DNA from 3 places in the Paenibacillus sp. JDR-2 genome. Region 2 is predicted to be linked to each of the others. Evidence: riboswitches for the same ligand, from Rfam matches in the RefSeq annotation. Region 2 holds a riboswitch; each other region holds the start of a gene.
The links. A riboswitch is a leader RNA that binds a small molecule or an ion and turns the genes downstream of it on or off. The one in region 2 is predicted to bind cyclic di-AMP.

Region 1 (3,278 bases), 700 kb from region 2:
CATATATGGATGCTGTACTCATCGTTTTTCCTCTTTTCGTGAAACGCGGCCAAAACCGCATACTGTTCCTATTGTCCCAAAATTAGCGCATGAAAACAAGGGGCTTTCATTGCTCGCACTTAACCCGCGCGCTTATTTTACTGCTCCAACTTCCTGCCGGCAAGCGCGCTTGCCGTAATTGCCCAATACGCTGTAAGACGTTTTTTCCGTCTTATTCGGCCCTACTCTGCCCTCGGCTGCATGCCCAACCCGCTGTAAGACGGTTTTTCCGTCTTATTCGGCTCTACTCGGCCCTTGGCTGCATGCTCAACCCGCTGTAAGACGATTTTTCCGTCTTATTCGGCCCTACTCGGCCCTTGGCTGCATGCCCAACACGCTGTAAGACGGTTTTTCCGTCTTATTTGGCGCCCCCGGACAACCCAATTTAGGCTTGCCATAAACCTAACTTTCACGCCGAATTGCCGCATTCGAGAGATATAGAGCGTAACAAAGAGTATGATAGAGCTCCCTTCAATTGTAAACGCTCTAACCAAACTCCTTGTCAGAATTAGACAATATGCCGCCTCCACGGTTCATTTACAACTTCGGCCGTCAGGCGTAATATACGATTCAGCAAATGTAACAATCGCTGAGTTTCCGTCAAGGGAAACGGGGGAACCAATCGATAAGCGGCATTGCAACGGTGTGAGAGCCGGCGCGGCATGCTTATCCGGGGTGAATCCGGGAAAAGGCTGCGCGCGGCCGGACCCGGTAGGGCGACTCTCACCGTCCGAATCCGTCAGCTAACCTCGTAAGCGATGAAAATGCACTGCCCATTAGGCGAGGGCATTTTCCAAGTAGAGAGGATGATGTGATCTTGTGACCTTCCAAGGCCGCGGGGAACTTTCCTCTGCGGCTTTTTCTTATGCCCATTTTTAATCAACTGTCTTTATCGCTTAATCCCTTTTACGGGGGAACGGGGGAACCAATCGGACAGCCGGCTGTTAAGCGCAGCCAGCCAATCCACGGGGTGAATCGCCGGCTCAGCTCCATCTGAGCATGTCGGCGTAGGGCGACTCTTACGCCCGAATCCGTCAGCTAACTTCGTCAGCGTACCAAGAGAGGCAACGATGATCGTGAATATAGGCGCGGTTTTTTTTCTGCTGCGCTTATAAGCCGCGTGAAGAGTCCCTCTTCCGCGGCTTTTTTGTTTGTCGTTGATTCCTCTAACGAAAAGAGGAGCGTAAACCATGGACGATTATATACTCGTCTCCGCACCTAACGTGCAGGGCGAGGATTTTATTAAACAGCTGCTGCACCGGCATATCCCATTCGCAGCCATCGTGAACAACAAGACCGAGTATGAGCGGATGCTGGAGCTTGGCGTGTCAACGATTATCGTCATTAATACAACGGATGAAGGCACCTGGCGTGTCCCTGAGCTGCCGGTGGGACGGATCTTTTTATTCGAGAGAAGCCTGAATCTATGCTGTCGTTACATCCAGATCTGCCGCAGCTGGACATCCAAATCGATTTGCGTCGTTACGGACAGCGCGAATCCACGCCTGATCTACAAAGGGATGGGCGCCAATTATGTGATTCACTCCAGCCATGCGGATACTTCATTTCTAATCATAAACGATCTCATGGCAAGCCAAGATAATAGGTAAGGGTCGAAGTTATTCGCAATTCTTTTAGGAGGAATTTGCTATGCAGGATATCTATATGGTGCTGCTTCTCGCAGCGATATTTTTACTCTTCGCCGGCTTTATGCAGTGGTGCGACCTGGCTACACAAGAGGAGGATAAGCGATGATCGTCACGTTGGTGCTTGCCTTGTTTCTCTTTCTTTATTTAGTTTACGCCTTGATAAATCCGGAGAAGTTCTAAACCCTAATCGATCGCTGGGAGGCCGCAATGGATATTTTACAGCTCATCATCGTGGTTGGCGTGCTTATTCTGCTCGTCAAACCGCTCGGAACGTATGTATATCACGTGTACTCGGATCAACCGAACCGGACCGACCGCCTATTTGGCGGCATCGAACGGTTCATTTATAAAGTGATAGGACTGAAATCGCGCGAGGGCATGACCTGGAAAAAGTACGCGCTAAGCTTTCTGCTTACGAATATCGTGCTTGTCGCGCTCAGTTATCTAATTCTGCGTCTGCAAGGCAGCCTTTCGGGCAACCCCAACGGCATTGGCGCTATGGAAGAGACGCTGTCGTTCAATACCGTTATCAGCTTTATTACGAATACGAACCTGCAGCACTACAGCGGCGAGACCGGGCTGTCCTATTTTTCGCAGATGGCCGTCATCATGATGATGATGTTCACCTCGGCGGCTACCGGCTTCTCGGTTGCGATTGCTTTTATTCGCGGCTTAACGAGCAGGGGCAGCACAATCGGCAACTTCTTCAGCGATTTCGTGAAATCCCATACGCGGATTTTCCTGCCGCTCGCAACGCTTATTACGCTGGTTCTTGTGGCTCTTCACGTACCGCAGACGCTGCAGCCTAACGTAACGGCAACAACGCTGGAAGGGGCAGCGCAAAGCATCGCCATCGGCCCGGTTGCGTCGCTTGAATCGATTAAACATTTAGGAACCAACGGCGGCGGTTTCTTTGGCGTCAACTCGGCGCATCCGTTCGAGAATCCAAACCCGCTCACGAATGTGATCGAGATTCTGTCCATGTGGGCGCTGCCTGCCAGTCTTCCTTATGTATACGGCCGCTTTGCCGGTAACCGCAAGCAAGGCTGGGTTGTGTTTGGCGCCATGATGTCGCTGTTCCTGGTTTTCCTTGCGACGGTCTACACAGCTGAGCTGCATGGCAATCCGGTAATGAACAACCTTGGCGTAGACGCCTCGCAAGGCAGCATGGAGGGCAAGGAAGTCCGGTTTGGCATTGCCCAATCCTCCCTCTTTACGGCGGTGACTACGGCGGCTACTACCGGCTCAGTCAACAATATGCATGACACGCTGACCCCGATCGGCGGTCTTGTCCCGCTGGCGGAAATGATGCTGAACGTCGTGTTTGGCGGCAAAGGCGTTGGCCTCGTCAATATGCTGATGTATGCCATTCTTGCCGTCTTTATCGCCGGATTAATGGTCGGTCGGACACCGGAGTTTCTCGGACGGAAAATCGAGCCGAAGGAAATGAAGCTGATTGCGATCGCGATTCTCGTCCATCCGTTTATCATTCTGGCGCCAACCGCTATTGCTTTCTTGACGGATCTGGGCCAGGGAGCCATCACGAATCCCGGCTTCCACGGCATCTCGCAGGTGCTCTATGAATACACC
Region 2 (3,278 bases):
GAAGAACGAACGGGAGGCTCTTCCTCTTCGCAGCGGGCAAAAGCTTGCGCTCATCGGGCCGTTTGCCGAAAGCGGAGATATTCTGGGTCCTTGGTCGATCTGGGGCAAGCAAGAGGAAACGGTGCAGCTTCATGCGGGTCTATCTGCCCATAAGGCTGCGGATATCGTTGCGGTAGCGAAAGGTTCAGACATCGACGCCGTGACCGAGGAGCAGCTTCAGGAAGCGGTCGCAGCGGCATCGCAAGCCGACGTAATCGTATTGGCGCTGGGCGAAAGCTCCGAGATGAGCGGGGAAGCGGGAAGCCGCGGCGACATTCGTCTGCCAGAGGCGCAGCTGGAGCTTGTTCGGAAGCTGAAGCCGCTTGGCAAGCCGATCGTGGTTGTGCTGTTCAACGGCAGACCGCTTGATCTGCATGGCGTCATCGAAGAAGCGGATGCGCTTCTCGAGGTCTGGTTCCCGGGTACGGAAGGCGGCAATGCGATCGCGGATGTGCTCTACGGCGACGTGAACCCGTCCGGACGTCTGACCATGTCTTTCCCTTATTCCGTTGGGCAAGTTCCGGTGTACTATAACAACTACAATACGGGACGTCCGCTTACGCTTCAAAATGCCAATGAGCGTTACGTCTCGAAATATTTGGACATGCCGAATGCGCCGCTTCTGCCGTTTGGTTACGGTCTGAGCTATACGAGCTTCTCGTACAGCGAAGCCAGTCTGTCGACGGACGTTATGAACGCGGGAGATACGCTTCGGGTATCGGTTAACGTGACAAACACGGGAGCTTCTGCCGGCGAAGAGGTTGTCCAGCTGTACGTACGCGATCTTGCCGGCGAGGTTGTCCGACCGCTGAAGGAGCTGAAAGGCTTCCGCAAGCTGGCTATCCAGCCGGGCGAGACGCAGGCGGTGACGTTCGAGATTACCGAGGAGCAGCTTCGTTATTACCACGCGGATCTGCAGTTGAAGAGCGACGCAGGCGAATTCCATGTCTTTGTAGGCCCTAACAGCCGCGATGCGGAAGCGAAATCGTTCCGCCTTACGAAATAAAAACAAAAAAAGCGCGGGCCAGCCATCGGCAGGTTCGCGCTTTTTTTGCTGACAACACCTTTAATAGAGCATGCCTAACAGATAATAGCCAATCTCCACTGTTATATCAGGGATTATCTGCCGATTGCAAGGTAAAAGAAAGCATGGCGGTTTATTTCGGACATTCCGAGAGCGAACCAATTATGTATCCGCATTCATGAATAGAAAACGGACTAATCTGCCCTTTTTCGCGTTTATATCGTGGTTTACAGAAAAGGGGGAAGAGGACTATGATCAAATCTGCAAAACTTCATATGTTCATATTCGCTGAGTTTCCGTTAGAAACGGAGAGCAGGGGAACCAATTGCGATAGGCAGGAACGTTCATGCTTGTCGCCGGGGTGAATCGGCAAGCCGGCCGCATGATTGCGGCAGCAAGCCGTAGGGCGACTCTAGACGCCCGAATCCGTCAGCTAACCTTGTAAGCGTTGATAGAGAGGGTGAACTTCGGTTATTTACGGGCCGCGGGAGGATACTCTGCGGTCTTTTTTCTATGCGTAGAAAAAAGCAAAGGTGGTTACATTAGCACTGATAAGTGTTCGAGTAGCCAAGTATCCAGGTATTAGATGTTTAACTTCAATGTTGGCGGTGACCTGTGTGTTTACTCTTATCAAAAGATTACTGATCGGGCGTCCCCTCAAGTCCACGGAATTAGGGGAACAGAAGCTCATTAAGACGAAGGCGCTTGCGATCCTGTCCTCGGATGCCTTATCATCCGTTGCTTACGGGCCAGAGCAGATTTTGCTCGTCTTGATGACCGTTAGCGCAGCGGCGTTTTGGTATTCGATTCCGATTGGTGTCGGGGTGCTGGTCTTGTTAACGGCACTTATCTTGTCTTACCGGCAAATTATATTTGCCTACCCGCATGGCGGGGGAGCGTATGTCGTATCGAAGGAAAATCTCGGGGTGTTCCCGGGACTCATATCAGGCGGCGCCCTGCTGGTCGATTATATTTTGACCGTAGCGGTAAGCGTCTCGGCGGGTACGGACGCAATCACGTCCGCTTTTCCAAGCCTGCACGAGCATTCGGTACTGATCTCTATCGTGTTTGTCCTTTTTATTACGATATTAAACCTGCGGGGCGTGACCGAATCCGCGTCTATCCTTGCTTATCCCGTTTACTTATTTGTGCTCGCGATCTTTATTATGGTGGGCGTTGGGTTATACAAAATCATTTCCGGCGATGTATCGCCGCAGCTTCACACCGCCGTTGGCACGCCGGTTGCGGGCATCAGCCTGTTCCTGCTGCTCCGCGCGTTCGCATCCGGCAGCTCGGCTCTGACCGGGGTCGAGGCCATCTCGAATGCAATCCCGAACTTCAAGGATCCGGCTCCCAACAATGCGGCTAAGACGCTGCTGGCCATGGGCGGTCTGCTGTCCGTTCTGTTCGCGGGTATCGTCTTCCTGGCGTATTACTACGGCGTAGCGCCGAAAGAAGAAGTAACGGTCGTGTCGCAGATTGCCGAGAGCATATTCGGTCGTCATACCATGTATTATTTTATCCAGGGTACAACGGCCCTTATCCTTATACTGGCGGCGAACACCGGCTATTCGGCCTTCCCGCTGCTCGCGGTTAACCTGGCGAAGGATAAATTCATCCCGAGAATGTTCACGGTCCGCGGTGACCGTCTCGGCTACTCGAACGGCATTATCAGCTTGGGCGTTCTGTCCATTATCCTGATCATTGCGTTCCAGGGTAAAACGGAGCATCTTATCCCGCTGTATGCGGTGGGTGTGTTCGTACCGTTCACGCTGTCGCAGACGGGCATGCTGGTGAAATGGTTCCGTCAGCGGCCAAAGGGCTGGGTCGGCAAGTTCATCATCAACTCTATCGGAGCATTAATCAGCTTTATCGTATCGATGATGTTCTTCCTGACGAAGTTCGAGCAGGTGTGGTCGATTCTGATCTTCCTGCCGCTTATTATCTTCGTGTTTCACCGGATCAAGAAGCACTACGAGGCAGTAGGCGAGCAGCTTCGCCTTGCGACCTGCGAGCCGGTGATGCCGATTGTGGGCAATGTAATGATTTTGCCGGTCTCAGGGATTACGCATGTGGTAGAACACTCGATACTCTATGCCAAGTCGCTCAAGCCCGAACAAATCATTGCCGTTTACGTGCCTTTCGAGAAAGAGGATGAAACGATCTTCGAAGAGAAGTGGGAAAAATTCCAACCGGATGTCCGGCTGGTGACCCT
Region 3 (3,278 bases), 350 kb from region 2:
TCTCCGGCCACCATCTCCGTCCGAAGCTCGGAGAGCGCCTGACGAATCGCTTCAGGGCTTGCGTTCTCAATGCCGATATCGCCTTTGTACATCGCCTTCTCCTGCGGCAGAAAAGCATGCTTGCAGCCAGGCACGCGCCGCGCGACAATTTTGCGGATTCTTTCGCCCGCATGATCAGGGTCCGTAAATATAATAACGCCTCTGCGTTCCATCGCCAGCTCGATCCGGCGCAGCACTTCCTCGCCAACCGCAGAACCGTTTGTTTCAATCGTATCCGCTTCAACGGCCCGCTTCACGGCAACCGTATCGTCTTTGCCTTCCACCACAATAATTTCCTTAATCACAAGCGAACATTCCTTTCTACAGCAGCAACTTTCGCTCTTCTTTCACCGTCAATAATTATGCAGCCTGCTTAGCATCTCCATGCACACAAAAAGAAGAGGCAGCGCCTCTTCTTATAATGGCATATTTAACAATGAAATACGATAGCAGAAAACCATTAGCTTGCGGTTGGCTTGGTTGGCCCAAGCACGTATACGGTATACCCTTTTTTCCGGCCGAACTTATTGGCATAGCTTGTGCTGTCAAAGTAAACGTCGATCTTGTTGCCATTGATCGCACTGCCTGTATCCTCCGCTCTGCGGAAGCCGATACCTTCAATGTACACCCACCAGCCGATTGGAATAACATCCGGATCCACCGCGATCGTACGGCCTTCCTTCACTTTTGCGCCGGAAGCCGTAATGCCGTATCCTGGATGACTTTCATCCTTGCCCGTAGATTCTATACCTGCCGAATAGGCGGTTAAAGTTACATTCTTGAGAACCTTCTTCGGCTTAAACGTTACGCCGCTCTTTGTATACGAGGCCGTGCTCGTAGCCGAGAGCGTATGTACGTCCTTCTTGGAGCCGATCGCTACGACCTGACTGACCGTATGCTTCTGAACGACCTTGTCGACCAGCTTGGAGGAGACAAGAACACCATTTTCGTACTTTTTCTCCACGCGCTCGATAACGAGACCGTTTTTTCCGGATTGCACCAGCTTCTCCTTCCCTTTCTCAAGGGTTGGATCTTGTTTCTTCACGATCGAGAACGGCAAAGTCCGTTCGTTCTCTGCTACCTTGGTATCGATTCGGGTAACGGTAACCGTCAATGCCTTCGAAATCTGAGAATCGAGAGACGGGGTAACCTTATCTTGATCGCGAACAGGAATATTTAATTTCCCGATCGCCGCCTGTACTGTTTTCTCTGTCGTGTACACCGTCGATGTTTTGCCATCTGCTTTTACGGTAACCGGAACCGCGTATTTGATTTCGATGCGGTCTCCGTCTTTGATGGACGCATTCAGAGGATGAGATACCTCGTCATAGGGTCCAACCGTTATAGCTTGTTCATCCAGTAGGCGTTGCAGGACCCATTGTTTTGTCTTTACAACAGTTTCTTGTCCATTCACTACTACGGATACGCTCTTATCAGCCGATCCGTACAACAACACCAAAAACATGAAAGTCATAGCGATTGAGATAATTGCACTCAGAACAATTAAACGCAAATTTTCATGCTTCCATCGCATTGCGAAAGTCATGCTGGATGATCGCTTCCCATGGGTCCCCTTAGCCTGGATCATGCCCACTTCTATCGGTCCTCCTTCATAGCCCCGCCGCCAATCTGTTACGCATGATACTATTGACGCGACTATTAAGTATATTGGCGTGACAAGCACGCTCCAGTGTTACGGCCTCCCACCTCCAAGATTTACCCTGTAAAGACTATTTCCGAATAATCAAAATCGAAAATAAAAAGAAGCCTTCGACAGAGGATCTGATCGTGGCTTCCTGGGTAATCAAACATTCAGGAAAAGGTGAATACACGAGGTTGATCGCTCTCTATATTCGCTTACGAGGTTAGCTGACGGGTTCGGGCGAGAGAGCTGCCCTATCCGCGGAACGAATGCTCATGGCAATCGCCGCAAAATTCACCCCTGAAGAATTCATACGCAGCACGATACTTCATGACGTCTTAAGCATGCATCGGCTGGCGTTGGTTCCCCCGCTCTCCGGCTTTCGGAGATTAAGCGCAAACTGGAAATCCAATACAAAAGTTAAAGCTCTGAGAAAAATCATACATTCCTGACCACGGAATTGTAAAGATGCGTTAAAAGACGATTTTAACGAAATTTTAGGATTCTGGAGGCAAATATGGTCGATTCCAACAAGTAAAAAGAGTTTTATCGCCGCTATAGTCTTTATTTCAGCGGTTTTAGACCATTTTTAAACAATACCAAAACATTTTTTACCGTTTGCGCTTGTAATAACTGCAATTTCCTCCTTGGATTTTCCTGTTATTTCCGCTGCTGCCTCTGCAACCAAAGACACATAAGCGCTCTCATTTCTCTTTCCTCTAAATGGATGAGGAGACAGATACGGGGAGTCCGTTTCGATGAGAAGACGGTCAAGCGGAACCTTCGCAAGCACCTCTTTCGGTACCCTTGCATTTTTGAAAGTGACCGGTCCGCCGAACGAAATATAAAAGTTCATATCGAGGCACATTTTGGCCGTTTCCCAGCTGCCCGAGTAGCAGTGCATAACTCCTCCAACTTCAGATGCTTTTTCTTCTCTCAAAATACGGACAATGTCCTCATGCGCATCCCGATTATGAATGACAATCGGCTTACCCAGCTTCCGGGCAAGGCGGATCTGCTCCCGGAATACCCGGTGCTGCACATCCTTTGGGGAATTGTCCCAGTGGTAATCAAGACCGATTTCACCAATGGCTACAACCTTCGGATGTGAGCAAAGCTGCTCGATCCATTCCAGGTCACCCGGCTCCATAAAAACGCTGTCAACCGGATGCCAGCCAACCGCTGCATAAATAAAATCGTATTTTTCCGCGAGCTCCATCGTCGTTGGGATTGTCTCGCGATTGAAGCCGATATTGATCATTAAATCGACACCGGCAGCACGCGCCCTTTCGATAACTTCGGCACGGTCATTGTCGAATTGCGGAGAGTCCAGGTGGGTATGTGTGTCGAATAAAGATATCATCTTAGCTGCAAGCTCCTTCTATATAAAAAGTTAAATTTTAAACAACTTCCGGACTGCCGGGCTTAACCGGTCAGCAGCGGCAAGGAGTGGCTCAATCGGATAATAGACATGATACTGACCTTGGTGCAGACCGCTGATAGAACGGACAATGTCGGATTTCACCGATATTTCGCTTAAGCTGTTATCATCGCTTAGCAGCAGAATCGGCGCTTTATCCTCTTTCCCGCCTTTTTT

Region 1: linked by a shared signal. The riboswitch ahead of PJDR2_RS30120 (hypothetical protein) and the one ahead of PJDR2_RS01750 (APC family permease) in region 2 are both predicted to bind cyclic di-AMP.
Region 3: linked by a shared signal. The riboswitch ahead of PJDR2_RS00145 (3D domain-containing protein) and the one ahead of PJDR2_RS01750 (APC family permease) in region 2 are both predicted to bind cyclic di-AMP.

What each region holds. Positions count from the first base shown of each region.
Region 1 is NC_012914.1:6,859,242-6,862,519, forward strand. Features, by position in the region: gene rlmN (23S rRNA (adenine(2503)-C(2))-methyltransferase RlmN) at 1-22, opposite strand, end outside; cyclic di-AMP (ydaO/yuaA leader) riboswitch at 617-811, shown strand; cyclic di-AMP (ydaO/yuaA leader) riboswitch at 923-1,108, shown strand; gene PJDR2_RS30120 (hypothetical protein) at 1,230-1,649, shown strand; gene kdpF (K(+)-transporting ATPase subunit F) at 1,791-1,868, shown strand; gene kdpA (potassium-transporting ATPase subunit KdpA) at 1,896-3,278, shown strand, end outside.
Region 2 is NC_012914.1:376,983-380,260, forward strand. Features, by position in the region: gene PJDR2_RS01745 (glycoside hydrolase family 3 N-terminal domain-containing protein) at 1-1,045, shown strand, start outside; cyclic di-AMP (ydaO/yuaA leader) riboswitch at 1,340-1,527, shown strand; gene PJDR2_RS01750 (APC family permease) at 1,681-3,278, shown strand, end outside.
Region 3 is NC_012914.1:26,374-29,651, reverse strand. Features, by position in the region: gene rnmV (ribonuclease M5) at 1-344, opposite strand, end outside; gene PJDR2_RS00145 (3D domain-containing protein) at 500-1,633, opposite strand; cyclic di-AMP (ydaO/yuaA leader) riboswitch at 1,878-2,087, opposite strand; gene PJDR2_RS00140 (TatD family hydrolase) at 2,271-3,044, opposite strand; gene PJDR2_RS00135 (HD domain-containing protein) at 3,075-3,278, opposite strand, start outside.